3 regions of the Pinisolibacter sp. DMC19 genome follow, and region 2 is predicted to be linked to each of the others. Evidence: predicted binding sites of a transcription regulator. Region 2 holds the regulator's gene; each other region holds the start of a gene.
What was found. The regulator LexA, encoded in region 2, represses DNA repair genes until DNA is damaged. The targets are predictions, from matches to a motif close to TGTTCNNNNTGTGTTCNG.
Positions count from the first base shown of each region.

Region 1 (4,462 bases), on a different contig from region 2:
GCCGAAGACGAGACCCGCCCAGGCCTGGTTGCGCTCGACGAAGGCGAGGAGATCGGTGAAGGTTTGCGCGATGTCCATGGCACCCATGATCGCAGAGAGATCGTGGCGGCGTCGAGACGGTATCAGCGATCGGCGGACAGTCCGTCCGGTCCGACCGGCAGGCCGATCGCCGCCAGTGCCAGCACCGCGAGGCCGGCGGCCGAGGGGACCGCGGCGCCGCCGCTGCCCGGCGGCAGCACGACCGCCTCGACCCGCAGCACCCGCCGCGTCGTCCGGCCGAGCGCGGCGACGAGGGCGCGGTGATCGCCGCGGCCCGCCGTCCGCACCGCCTTCTCCAGCCGGTCGCGCGCCACCAGCAGGCCCTGCTCGCGCAGGGGCGAGCCGAAGAGGCGCTGCGACAGGGTGACGAGGTGCTCGGCGAGGCGGGCGCGCCAGTCGAAGTCGTCCCAGGCGAGGCGGAAAACGGCGACGGTGTCGTCGGCCCGCCCGGTCCGTTCGACCCGTTCGACGAAGCTCGCCGCCTCGCGGAACCAGTCGCCCTCGAGGAAGACGTCGGGCGGCAGGATCAGGAACCACGGTGCCCGCCGCGCCGCCGCCACGCCCGCCGCGACCCGGCCCGCCCAGTCGGCCGGCCCGTCGATGAGCGTGCAGCCGGCGGCATCGGCGACGATGCGGGTGCCGTCGGTCGAGCCGTGGTCGACCACGATCACCTCGCGCACCACGCCCTCGGCCGCCGCCGCGACCAGCGACGACAGCGTGCGGGCGAGGCCCTCCTCGGCGTTTCTCGTCGGAATGACGACGGACAACATGGGCTCGACGACCTCGTCCCCGGCGGATCGCCCCCGCGATCGCCTTTTTCGCAGATCCGTCATACACGCGCGCGGCGCCGCCTGCCAGCGTGGGAAAGCCGCGGGACGCCGCGATGCGAAGGATGTTCTTGTCTTGTTCTCACTTCCGACGCATGATCGGGGCATGAATCGGATCGAGCCCACGTCGTCCTCCCCCGTTGCCGCCGGCGTCCCGGCGGAAGGCGCCGTCGTCGCCGATCGGCGGCGTGGACGCGGCGCGACCGCCAATGCCTCGGGCCGCTACGAGCGCGAACGGCGCGAGGCCTTCGACGACGGCTGGGGCGATCTCGACGATCTGCCGGCCTTCGCCACCACCGTGACGATCGAAAAGCCGAAGACGATCATCACGCGGAATTCGTCGCCGGACATCGGCTTCGACCGCTCGATCAACCCCTATCGCGGCTGCGAGCACGGCTGCTCCTACTGCTATGCCCGGCCGACCCACGCCTACATGGGCCTGTCGCCGGGGCTCGACTTCGAGAGCCGCCTCTTCGCCAAGCCCGACGCGGCGCGGCTGCTGGAGCGCGAGCTCGCCGCGCCCGGCTATCGGCCGAAGCCGATCGCGCTCGGCACCAACACCGATCCCTATCAGCCGATCGAACGGCGCTGGCGGATCACCCGCGAGGTGCTCGAGGTGCTCGCCCGCACCGATCATCCGGTGACGATCGTCACCAAGTCGGCGCTGGTCGCCCGCGACATCGACATCCTGGCGCCGATGGCGGCGAAGGGCCTGGCGCGGGTGGCGATGTCGGTCACTTCGCTCGACCGTCGCCTGTCGCGCTCGATGGAGCCGCGTGCGTCGAGCCCGGAGAAGCGGCTCGCGGCACTGAAGGCGCTGTCGGAGGCCGGCATTCCGACCGGTGTCCTGGTCGCGCCGATCATCCCGGCGCTGAACGATCCCGAGATCGAGGCGATCCTCGAGGCGGCCGCCGCCGTCGGGGTCGGCGAGGCCGGCTGGGTGCTGCTGCGCCTGCCGCTCGAAGTCACCGAAATCTTCAAGGGCTGGCTCGTCGAACACCATCCCGACCGCTATCGTCACGTCCTGTCGATCCTGCGTGCCATGCGCGACGGCAAGGACTACGACGCGGCCTGGGGGCGGCGAATGCGGGGCAGCGGGCCCTACGCCGACCAGATCCGTCGCCGTTTCGAACTGGCGCTGAAGCGGCTCGGCATCGCCAAGCCGAAGCGCGACGCGCTCGACTGCGACCGCTTCCGCCCGCCGGAACTCGCCGGCCGGCAACTGTCGCTGTTCTGAAGGAGAACCCGATGTCGATCCGCCTGTCGCTCGTCACCCTCGGCGTCGCCGACGTCGACCGGGCGACCGCCTTCTACGTCGCCCTCGGCGCGCGGGTGGGTGCCGCGAGCAACGAACACGTCACCTTCTTCGACATGAACGGGGTGATCCTCGCGCTCTACGGGCGCACCGCGCTCGCCGAAGACGCGATGGTGGCCGCCGACGGCACCGGCTTTTCCGGCATCACCCTCGCCTGGAATCGCGACAGCCGCGAGGCGGTCGATGCCGGGCTCGAGGCTGCGGTCGCGGCCGGTGGACGCCTGGTGAAGCCGGGGAAGCAAGTCTTCTGGGGCGGCTATTCCGGCTATTTCGCCGACCCCGACGGCCACCTCTGGGAGGTGGCGCACAACCCGTTCTTCCCCATCGACGGCGAGGGCATCACCCGCCTGCCGGAGGGCGACCATGGCCAAGCGTGAGACGAAGGCAAAGGTCGCCACGACAGCGGCGGGGCCGGACGATTCGCTGGAGCGTGCCCATGGCGCGCCCGGCTCGCGGATCGCCGGCGTCGACGAGGCGGGGCGTGGGCCGATCGCCGGACCTGTCGTCACCGCCGCCGTGGTGCTCGACTGGTCGAAGGTACCAGTCGGGCTGAACGATTCGAAGAAACTGACGGCGGCCAGGCGCGAGGCACTGTTCGAGGCGATCCTCGCCGATCACAGCGTGGCGATCGCGCTCTCCTCGGTGGAGCGGATCGACGGGACCGACATCCGCGCCGCGACGCTCGACGCGATGCGACGGGCGGTGAAGGGGCTGGCCGTGCCGCCCGACCATGTGCTGATCGACGGCATCGACGTGCCGCCGGGCCTGCCGTGTCCCGGCACGGCGGTCGTCGAAGGCGATGCGCGGTCTCTCACGATCGCCGCCGCCTCGATCGTCGCCAAGGTGCTGCGCGATCGGCTGATGGAGAAGGCGGGGGCCGAGCATCCGGGCTACGGGCTCGAGAAGCACAAGGGCTACGGCACCGCCGACCACATGGCGGCACTCTCCCGCCTCGGCGCGACGGCCCTTCACCGCCGCAGCTTCGCCCCGGTCGCCCGCGCCCTCGGCCTGCCGCCGAAGGAGAAGCCGGTGCCCAAGGCGCGCCCCGCGCGGCCGGAGACGGCGGGCGGATCGCAGGGCGATCTCTTCGGGTGAGCCGAGGCGGCCCGCGACCTGCGCTCCACCGGTGATGCGCCCCACCCGGCCCCGAAAACGAAGAACCCGCGCCTCTCGCGAGACGCGGGTTCGAATTCGTTGCGAAGTGCAGCCGGCTCAGTTGAGCTTGGCGGCGACCTCGGCGATGCCCTTGGCGACCAGCACGTCACCCGAGGGGCCGGCGACCTTGGCGGCCATCAGCTTCTCGGCAGCGGCGACCGCGAGGTCGGTGGCGCGCGAGCGGACTTCCGCCACCGCCTGGGCTTCCGCCTGGGCGATCTTGGATTCGGCCGCCTTGGTACGGCGGGCGATCAGATCCTCGAGCGCCTTTTCGGCCTCTGTGGTGGCGAACTCGGCCTGGGCCTTGGCTTCCGCCACGATCGACTGGGCCTCGAGTTCGGCGTCGGCGGCCTTCTGCTTGTAGGCGGAAAGCAGCGCGGCGGCTTCCTCGCGCAGGCGCTTGGCCTCGGCGAGTTCGGCCTCGATCGCGGCGACCTTGCCGTCGAGCGCAGCGCCGATCTTGCCCGGAACCTTCAGGGCGACGATGACGCCGAAGAAGATGAGAAGCGAGATGAAGGCCCAGAGAGAGGCGAGAGACGTCGCGTCCATGAGTTTCTCCTCACTTCGCCGCGGCGACGGCAGCGGCGATCTCGTCACGCGAGACACCGTCACCGACCAGCGACGAGACCAGGGCTTCGGCGGTGTCGACCGCGATGCCGTCGACCTCGGCGAGCGCCTTGGTCTTGATGTCGGCGATGCGGCTCTCCGCCTCGGCGATCTTGGAGGCGAGCCCGGTCTCGGCATCGGCGCGCTTGGCGTCGATCGAGGCGGTCAGCGCCGCACGGGTTTCGGAGGCGATCTCCTGGGACTTCTTGCGGGCCGCGGCGAGCGAGGCTTCGTAGGCGGCGCCGGCCGCTTCCGAATCCGCCTTGAGGCGGTTCGCTTCCTCGAGGTCGGCGGCGATCTTGCCGTGACGCGTCTCGAGAATGCCGCCGATGCGCGGCAGGGCGACCTTGGCCATCAGCACGTAGAAGAGGCCGAAGGTGATCGCGAGCCAGAGGAGCTGCGAGGCGAAGGTCGAGCTGTCGAACGGGGGGAAGGCCCCGCCGTGCTGCGCGCCGCCGTGCTGCACCTCTGCCGTGGTGTGGACTTGTTCCGCCATCTCGACCGTCCTGGGATGAACCGA
Region 1 covers NZ_JBQUZF010000003.1:570,925-575,386, reverse strand. Annotated here, with positions in the region: gene ACT53U_RS10765 (DedA family protein) at 1-78, opposite strand, end outside; gene ACT53U_RS10760 (glycosyltransferase) at 123-809, opposite strand; gene ACT53U_RS10755 (PA0069 family radical SAM protein) at 973-2,103, shown strand; gene ACT53U_RS10750 (VOC family protein) at 2,115-2,558, shown strand; gene ACT53U_RS10745 (ribonuclease HII) at 2,545-3,276, shown strand; gene ACT53U_RS10740 (F0F1 ATP synthase subunit B family protein) at 3,394-3,885, opposite strand; gene ACT53U_RS10735 (F0F1 ATP synthase subunit B) at 3,896-4,438, opposite strand.
Region 1: ACT53U_RS10755 (PA0069 family radical SAM protein) is a predicted target of LexA. The motif match lies at 933-950, and genes of this name have one in related genera.

Region 2 (4,462 bases):
ACCTCGTCCACCGCGCGCTCGAGGCCGAGGGCGTCGCCTTCGACTTCTGGAAGCTGGCGATGCGCCCGGGCAAGCCGCTGATGTTCGGCCGCCGCGGTCCGATCCGCGTCCTCGGATTGCCGGGCAATCCCGCCGCTTCGCTGGTCTGCGGCCTGCGCTTCGTCGCGCCGCTGGTCGCCGCTCTGGCCGGCCGCGGCGCCGCCGGTCTCGCCCGCGAGACCGCGATCGCCGGCCGCGCCATGCCCGCCAACGACGAACGCGCCGACCATCTGCGCGCCGCACTGCGCCACGACGCCGAGGGCCGGCTGGTGGCGATGCCGCTCGACAGTCAGGATTCCTCGCTGCTCTCGCGCTTCGCCGACGCCGACGCGCTGATCGTCCGGCCGATCCACGCCCGCGCAGTCGAGGCCGGCGAACCGGTCGAGATCATCCGTCTGCGTCACGTCTGAGGGCGCTCAGCGCCCGTTGGCGACCGACGGATGGACCATCGCTCGTCTTCGATCGGCGAGCGCCGGAACCTTCCTCCCGAAGAGCCGAGACCCGGCCCATGCGCCGCGCCGTACAGGTCGGCGCACGCGCCGCCGCATCGCCCTCCCGGCTCATGCGGAGCCCCGTCGCTCGCCGTTCGCGGCGATCGGAACGACGGCGAAGCGATCCGCGCGCACGCGGCGAGGCCCCCGAAACCCCACCGTTCACGCTTCCCCCTTGCAGAACATCCGCAGAACGCGTAGCGTGAGTTCGTGATTTGTACCCATCGCGAGTCGCCTGCCGGACCGGCCGAAGAGGCCGGTGGGAGTGCATGGTGCGGACGGGTACGCTCGAGTGCGGGGCTTCTTCGGGGCCCGCGGGGATGGAACATGCCGGGGCGGACGCCGATCGTGTCGCGCCGGCTGGCGAGGGAACGGGGTCATGCTGACGCGCAAACAGTTCGAACTTCTGATGTTCATCCACGAACGTCTGAAGGAGGACGGCGTTCCCCCCTCCTTCGACGAGATGAAGGACGCGCTCGACCTGCGCTCCAAGTCCGGCATCCACCGCCTGATCACCGCGCTCGAGGAACGCGGCTTCATTCGCCGCCTGCCCAACCGGGCCCGCGCGCTCGAGGTGGTGCGTCTGCCGGATTCGATGACGCCCGGCCTCGCCAGCCCCGCCCGTGCGCCGGGCTCGAAGGGCTTCTCGCCCTCGGTCATCCAGGGCACTCTCGGCAAGCCGCGTCCGACCGCGATGCCGGGTCCCACCGGCGAGGAGACGGCGGAGGTCGTGTCGATCCCGGTCATGGGCCGCATCGCCGCCGGCACGCCGATCTCGGCGATCCAGACCTACACCCACGCCATTCCGGTGCCCTTCGATCTTCTCGGCGGCGGCGAGCACTACGCCCTCGAGGTCCGCGGCGATTCGATGATCGACGCCGGCATCCTCGACGGCGACACGGTGCTGATCAAACGCGGCGACAACGCCGATTCCGGCGACATCGTCGTCGCCCTGGTCGACGAGGAGGAGGCGACGCTGAAGCGCCTGCGCAAGCGCGGCGCATCGATCGCCCTCGAAGCCGCCAACCCGGCCTACGAGACCCGCATCTTCGGCCCCGACCGGGTGAAGGTGCAGGGCCGTCTCGTCGGCCTGATCCGCCGCTACTGACGGGCACGCGGGCCGCCGACGGCGCGGACGGTGTCGACCGACGGCGGGAGGACGCCCCCGCGGACGGATTGGGCGTCGCGTCGCGCACGCGGATCACGGGCATCAGCGCAAGGGATCCGCCGTCTCGCCACGCTCGACGGTCTCGGGCGTTTCGTGATCGGGAGTGGCGGATGCGCCGCCGTCCGGCGGATCAGCCGTTACTTCGGCGAGCGCGCGGACGGCGTTCGGATCGCGCGGCGTCCAGGCCCGTGGCGTCGCCGGCAGGCTCGGCGTCACGGAGAAGGTGAGACGCGGTCGCGGCTGTGATGTTTCGCCGGTGATGGCCGATGGCGGCGACGCTTCTTCGACGGCGGTCGGAGGCGTCGGACCGTTTCCTCGCGCACTGCCGTCGCTGTGGGCTTCGGCAACCGGCTGCCGCAGGTCGGGATCGCCGTCCCGACCCTCCGGCGCGGCATCGTCCGTCGGATCGAGGCCGACGATCGATCGCCTCGTCTTGCCGGCGGACGCCTCTCGCCCGAGCGCTCCATCCACCCCCACATCGGCCGGTTCTACGCCGTCGGGCTTCGCCGCGGATGCCACGTCGATCGTCACCGCGCCGGTCTTCGCCCGGGCCACGCGGTCGAGCACCAGGCTCGTCGCGGCGCAGCCCGGCGGGGCGGCGAGTGCCGAGATCACGATGTCGGCGCGGCCGCAGTCCTCGACGAAGCCGCGCGGATGGCGCACCACCACGACCCGCAGGGGCAGACGCCCCGCGGTGGGCGCCGTTCCGCCTGCGTCGCCGCCCGTCGCCTCGTCTCCCCGGACGAAGGCACAGCCGATCGCGTCGCAGCGCCAGCCGTCGGCGATGCCGGGCGACCTCGGATCGCGCGCATCGGCATCGGCGGCGAGCCAGATCGCCGTGTCGAAGGCGTCGTCCTTCGTCGCCAGCACGTGCAACCGTCCGTCGTCGCCGCGCACCGCGACCGGCGAGCCGTGGCGGCCGATCATCACGTCGGCCCGCGGCCCGCAGCCTAGGAGGACGATCGACAGCACGCCCGGCACGAGGCCGAAGAGGCGGATCCTCGAGCGCCACAACGACAGCCACAGCACCGCGGCGACGCCGAGCGGCATCGCCGCCCAGTGCGGCGTGCCAAGCAGGCCGCTGCCGCCCGGCAGCGCCGAGGTCCAGCGCCCGACCGCCACCATCCAGTCGACGCCGAGCCCCATCACCCACAGCGGCAGCGCCTCGAGCCCGAAGGGCATGGCGAGAAACGCGACGACGGCGGCCGGCATCACCGCCATGCCGACGACCGGCAGCACCACCATGTTGGCGAGGATCGAATAGGGCGCGCCGCGATAGAAGATGCCGGCGATCACCGGCGCGGTGGCGAGACCGGCGATCAGCGAGGAAAAGGCGAGGCCCTCGGCGTGATGCCAGGCGGCGACCAGCGCATGGACGACCGGCCCGCGCGCCTCGGGCCGCGGCGGCCGCGCCGCGACGCGGATCTGCCACAGGTCCCACGAGGCGACCAGTGCGATCACCGCCAGGAACGACATCTGGAAGCTCGGCTCCATCGCCGATTCCGGATCGAAGAGCAGGATGCCGACCGCCGCCACCGCCACCGTGTGCATGGTGATCGCCGGCCGATCGACGATCACCGCGAGGAGCGCGATCGACACCATGATGTGCGAGCGCAACGCCGCGACCTGCATGCCGGACATCAACAGGTAGAAGGTCGCCGCGACGAAGGCCGCCGCCGCCGCCCATTTGCGGATCGGATGGTCGAGCGCCAGCCGCGGCGACAGCGCCAGCAGCATGCGCAGCACGATCATCACACCGCCGGCGACGAGGCTCATGTGCAGGCCGGAGATCGACACGATGTGGGTGAGCCCGGAGGCGCGCAGCGGCTCGCCGACGCTCTCCGGGATCGCCCGCTGCTCGCCCACCATGATCGCCGCGGCGATCGCCCCGGTGCCGCCGGGAAGCCCGGCACGGACGCGTTCGGCGACGTGGTGGCGCAGATCGCCGATCGGCGCAACGAGGCGATCGAGCCACCCCGGTTCGCCCGCCTCACCCGGATGCGCGCCACCGAGGACGTAACCGCCCGCCCCTCGCCCCTCGAACCACGCCCGCCGGGCGAAGTCGTAGCCGCCGGGCAGCACCGGTCCGTCCGGCGGCTTCAGCCGTGCCTTGAAGGCGATCACGTCGCCCATGCCCGGCGCCGTGCGGCCGCGCGCCAGCGTCGCGGTGACGCGCGCCGGCGTCGTCTCGGGTCCCAGCCCGCCGCCTTCCATGCGCGCGACGTCGACGGTCAGCCGCGTGCCGCCCTTGGCGGTGGCGTCGAGATCGACGACGCGACCGGCGACGGCGACGGTGCGCTCGTGGTCGAGCCGGGGGGCCGCCGCGCGCCACGAGCCGAAGGCGGCGACGAGCCCGCCGGCGATCACCGCGGCGAAGACCACGCGGCCGATCGCCCGCCCACCGCGCCGCCGTGAGACGGCGGCCGATCCGGCGACGACGAGGAAGAGGAGCGCCAGCGCGAGCGCCGACGGCTCGGCCGGCAGGGTGAACCACAGCGCCATGCCGCCGGCGAAACAGGCCGCGAGAAGCGGCGGCGCGGCACCCCGGGCGAGATCGCTCTCCGCCCCGTCGATCAGCCGGCGCAGCGTCTCTCCGAGACGCAGACGCCAGCCGCCGCCCGGAGGCTGCGCGAACCTCCGGTCGTCCTCCGCGCGATCGAGCACGCGCGGGGCGCCGAGGCGCCGCGGGGCTGCGTCGACGGACATGCACGAGGTTCCGGTTCGCTTTGCCGTCCCGACATGCTACACGATCCCGCGTCTGCCG
Region 2 covers NZ_JBQUZF010000001.1:304,463-308,924, forward strand. Annotated here, with positions in the region: gene ACT53U_RS01365 (molybdopterin molybdotransferase MoeA) at 1-449, shown strand, start outside; gene lexA (transcriptional repressor LexA) at 910-1,638, shown strand; gene ACT53U_RS01375 (ComEC/Rec2 family competence protein) at 1,741-4,404, opposite strand.

Region 3 (4,462 bases), on a different contig from region 2:
CGTCGCGCTGCAGAAGATCGACAAGCGCCATGCGGTCGTCCGCATGAACGCGCTCGTCTCCTTCTCGGCCGATCGCGACACCGCCGGATGCTTCGGCGACACCATCCTGACCGCCCGCGTGCCGCTGCAGAAAGTGCTGTTCTTCTCCGGCCTGATCGCCGACCACCCGTTGAAGGGGGAAGGCGAATGGCTGGTGATCGGCGGGGATTATCCCGTCGAGACCTCGTGGTGAGGATCGCCCGATGACCACGCAGCTCTCCCCCGACGTCGCCGACCGCGCCCATGCCGCATTCCTCGGGCTGGCGATCGGCGATGCGCTCGGCGCCACGGTCGAGTTCATGACGGCGCGCGAGATCGCGGCGGAGTACGGCGTCCATCGCGACATCGTCGGCGGCGGCTGGCTGAAGCTGAAGGCCGGCGCCGTCACCGACGACACCCAGATGTCGCTCTGCCTCGCCCGTTCGCTCACCCGTCGCGGCGGCTTCGAGGCGATCGACGTCTGCGAGGAATTCGCCGCCTGGCTGCGCTCCAAGCCGCCGGACGTCGGCAACACCTGCCGACGCGGCATCCGCCGCTACATCACCGCCGGCACGGTCGAAGGCCCCTTCGCCGAGGGTGACGCCGGCAACGGTGCCGCCATGCGCTGCCTGCCGGTGGCGCTCGCCAATCTCGAAGACGCGAGCCGCGCCGCCGCCTGGGGCATCGCCCAGGCGCACGCCACCCACAACCACCCGCTCTCCGACGCCGCCAATCTGGCGCTGATCGACATGGTGCGGATCCTGGTCGCCACCGGCGACGTCGCCGCCGCCCGCGCCCGCGCCGATGCCCTCGTGGCGGCTCATCCCAACTTCGCCTTCACCGGCTACCACGGGCCGGCGACCGCCTACATCGTCGACACGATGAAGACGGCGCTCGCCGCCTTCTTCACCGCCGCGTCGTTCGAGGCGTGCGTCGTCGCCACCGTCAACCGCGGCGACGATGCCGACACCACCGGCGCCATCGCCGGCATGCTGGCGGGTGCCCGCTGGGGCACGAGCGTCATCCCGAAGCGCTGGCTGAAGGCGCTGGAAGCGGGCGCCCGCAACGAGATCGCCACGCTGGTGCCGAAGCTCCTCGCGCTGTCCGCGACGCCGCCGCCCTGAGAAGGCGGCGCGCCCCGCGTCGACGTGACGGTCGCCCCGCCATCGACGAAATCGCCGAAGGGCGCCACCATGCGCCCGACCGACGGGGCGAGTCGCCCCGTTCGCCAGCGGAGATCCGACGTGCAACGCGTGACCCTGACCTTCGACGACGACCTGATGGGCGAGATCGACCGTTTCATGGTCACCCGCGGCTATTCCAACCGCTCGGAGGCGGTGCGCGACCTGTCGCGCGCCGGGCTCGCCCGCGGCATCGAGGTGCTCGGCGAGAGCCGCGACTGCGTCGCCTCGCTGACCTTCGTCTTCGACCCCGAGACCCGCGAACTCGCCAAGCGGCTCGCCGCCGCCTATCGCGACCGCACCGACGTCCGCGCCACCCGCCTGCAACAGCCGCTGCCCGGTGGCGAGATCCTGGAGATCGCCGCGCTCTCCGGCGACGTCGCCGCCGTCCGCGCCTTCGCCGAGGCGATCCGCGCCGAACGCGGGGTGCGGAACGGCGAACTGGTGGTCATCCCGGCGCCGACCTGAGGCGCCTCACGCCAGTGCCAGTTCCTTGAGCCCCAGGCGGATCAGCGTCTCGGTCGTGGCGTCCTCGCCGGCGCTGCGGGCAGCAGCCGCCACCGCGGCGCTCGCGCGGATCTGCGGATAGCCGAGATTGACCAGCGCGGAGACCGCGTCGGCGAGCGGCTTCGGCGCCGTCTTCTCGGCGATGCCGCCGGCGAGCGCCACCAGGCCCGGATCGACCGAGGCGAAGCCCGGCGTCTTGTCCTTCAGCTCCTGACAGATGCGCTCGGCGAGCTTCTTGCCGACGCCCGAGGCGCGGCAGAGCGCCGTGACGTCCTTCAGCGCGATGGCAGACGCCAGTTCGCTCGTCCTGAGCACCGACAGGATCGCCAGCGCCACCTTGGTGCCGACGCCCTGCACCGTCGTCAGGATGCGGAACCACTCGCGTTCCTCGAGATCGGCGAAGCCGTAGAGGCGGATCATGTCCTCGCGCACGATCGTCTCGATCGACAGCACCGCCGCCTCGCCCGGCGAGGGCAGGTTCTGCAGCGTCCGCGCCGAGCAGAAGCAGACGTAGCCGACGCCGTTCACGTCGAGGATCACGAAGTCGTCGCCGTATTCGTCGACGATGCCCTTGAGCTTGCCGATCATCGATCTCTCCTCAGGCCCCGGCAATGCGCAGGGCGCGCGTCAGCGTCTGGCGATGGTGGGCGTGGCAGATGGCGATGGCGAGCGCGTCGGCCGCGTCCGCCCCCTTCCACACGGCTTTCGGCAGCAGGATCCTGACCATGTGCTGGACCTGATCCTTGTCGGCGTGCCCCGCCCCGACGATCGCCTTCTTGACCGCATTGGGCTGATATTCGGCGACCGAGAGCCCGGCCTTCGCCGGCACCAGCAGCGCCACGCCGCGCGCCTGACCGAGCTTCAGCGTCGAGGTCGGGTTGGTGTTGACGAACGTGTGCTCCACCGCCGCCTCGTCGGGCGCATGGTCGGCGACGACCGCCGCGAGTCCGTCGTGCAGCTCGACCAGCCGGCCGGCGAGTTCATCCTTGGCGGTCGAGGTGATGGTGCCGCAGGCGACGAAGGACAGGCGGTTTCCCGCGACGTCGATCACCCCCCAGCCGGTGCGCTGGAGGCCGGGATCGATGCCGATGATTCGAACGGTCGATGTCATGCCCGCGACGCTAGCATGTTCTCGGTTCGTTTCGCAAAGGGGGAGGTGAGGGACACCACTCGAAACGAGCTCGGGCATCGCCCCGCCGCAGCGTTCCCTTCTCCCCTTGCGGGAGAAGGTGCCCGAAGGGCGGATGAGGGGTCTCTTCGCCGAAGACAGAGACCACCACGTCGTCGACCCGGTTGCCGCTTCGCGGCGCCCCCTCATCCGGCCGCTCCGCGGCCACCTTCTCCCACGGAGGGGAGAAGGGGTGCCCGAAATCGCCCCCGCAAAACGCAACGGGCGCCGGAGGTCTCCCCTCCGGCGCCCGCCGAAATCATCTGCCGTCCCGCCCGCTCACATCGCGGCGAGCTTGGCCATCACTTCTTCGGAGATGTCGAAGTTGGTGTAGACGTTCTGCACGTCGTCGTCGTCTTCGAGCTGGCCGATGAGCTTCATCAGCGTCGTCGCCTTTTCCTCGTCGACCGGAACGGTGTTCTGCGGCCGCCAGTTCGGCTTGATCGACTCCGCCTGACCCAGCGCCGCCTCGAGCGCCTTGGAGACCTCCGAGAGGCCCTCGAAGGTGGTGACGATCACGTGGCTCTCCTCGTCGGAGACGACGTCGTCGGCACCCGCCTCGATCGCGGCTTCCAGCACCGCGTCGGCGCTGCCGGCGGAGGCCGGATAGACGATCTCGCCGATCCGGTCGAAGGAGAACGACACCGAATTGGTCTCGCCCAGCGCGCCGCCGAACTTGGTGAAGGCGGCGCGGACGTTGCCGCCGGTGCGGTTGCGGTTGTCGGTCAGCGTCTCGACGATCACCGCCGTGCCGCCCGGACCGTAGCCCTCGTAGCGGACCATCTCGTAGGTCTCGGCGTCGGAGCCGGAGGCCTTCTTGATGGCGCGCTCGATGTTGTCCTTCGGCATGTTCTCGGCACGCGCGTTGAGGATGGCGAGACGCAGCTTGGCGTTCATCGTCGGATCGCCGCCGCCGTCCTTGGCCGCCACGGTGATTTCGCGGGCGAGCTTGGAGAAGAGCTTGGAGCGGACTTTGTCCTGCTTGCCCTTCCGATGCATGATGTTCTTGAACTGTGAATGTCCGGCCATGGTCGTCGTCTCTCGCGATCGCGGTCGTGCGGGCTCGAGCGGGAACCGCCGACGCCCGGGAATGTCGGAAAGTGCGCCCTTATAGGCGGTGGCGCGGCGAAAATCCAGCCGGGCCGAATACGCGCCTCACGCCTTCGGCATCGCCTGCGACAATCGCCCGCCGAGGCGCAGCGGCTCGACCCGTTTCGCCAGTCCGGTGCGCTCGTCGGTCTCGACGAAGAGGCCGCAGACCGTCGCCTCGCCGCCGGCCGGCTCGAAACGGGCACGGCCGATCTTGGTGGTGAAGCGGTTGATCGGCTCGTCCTTCTCCATGCCGATGACGCTGTCGTAGTCGCCGCACATGCCGGCATCCGACTGGAACGCCGTGCCGCCGGGCAGGATCTGGTAGTCCGCCGTCGGGACATGCGTGTGCGTGCCGACGACGAGGGAGACGCGGCCGTCGAAATGATGGGCCATCGCCTGCTTCTCGGAGGTCGCCTCGGCATGGACGTCGAGGATGATCGCATCGGCCTGCTCGGCGAGCGGACAGGCGGCGATCTCGCGTTCGGCCACCGCGAAG
Region 3 covers NZ_JBQUZF010000004.1:188,412-192,873, reverse strand. Annotated here, with positions in the region: gene ACT53U_RS12045 (NAD(+)--dinitrogen-reductase ADP-D-ribosyltransferase) at 1-232, shown strand, start outside; gene draG (ADP-ribosyl-[dinitrogen reductase] hydrolase) at 243-1,142, shown strand; gene nikR (nickel-responsive transcriptional regulator NikR) at 1,263-1,667, shown strand; gene ruvA (Holliday junction branch migration protein RuvA) at 1,674-2,294, opposite strand; gene ruvC (crossover junction endodeoxyribonuclease RuvC) at 2,305-2,817, opposite strand; gene ACT53U_RS12020 (YebC/PmpR family DNA-binding transcriptional regulator) at 3,154-3,903, opposite strand; gene ACT53U_RS12015 (TIGR00282 family metallophosphoesterase) at 4,030-4,462, opposite strand, start outside.
Region 3: ruvC (crossover junction endodeoxyribonuclease RuvC) is a predicted target of LexA. The motif match lies at 2,834-2,851, and genes of this name have one in related genera.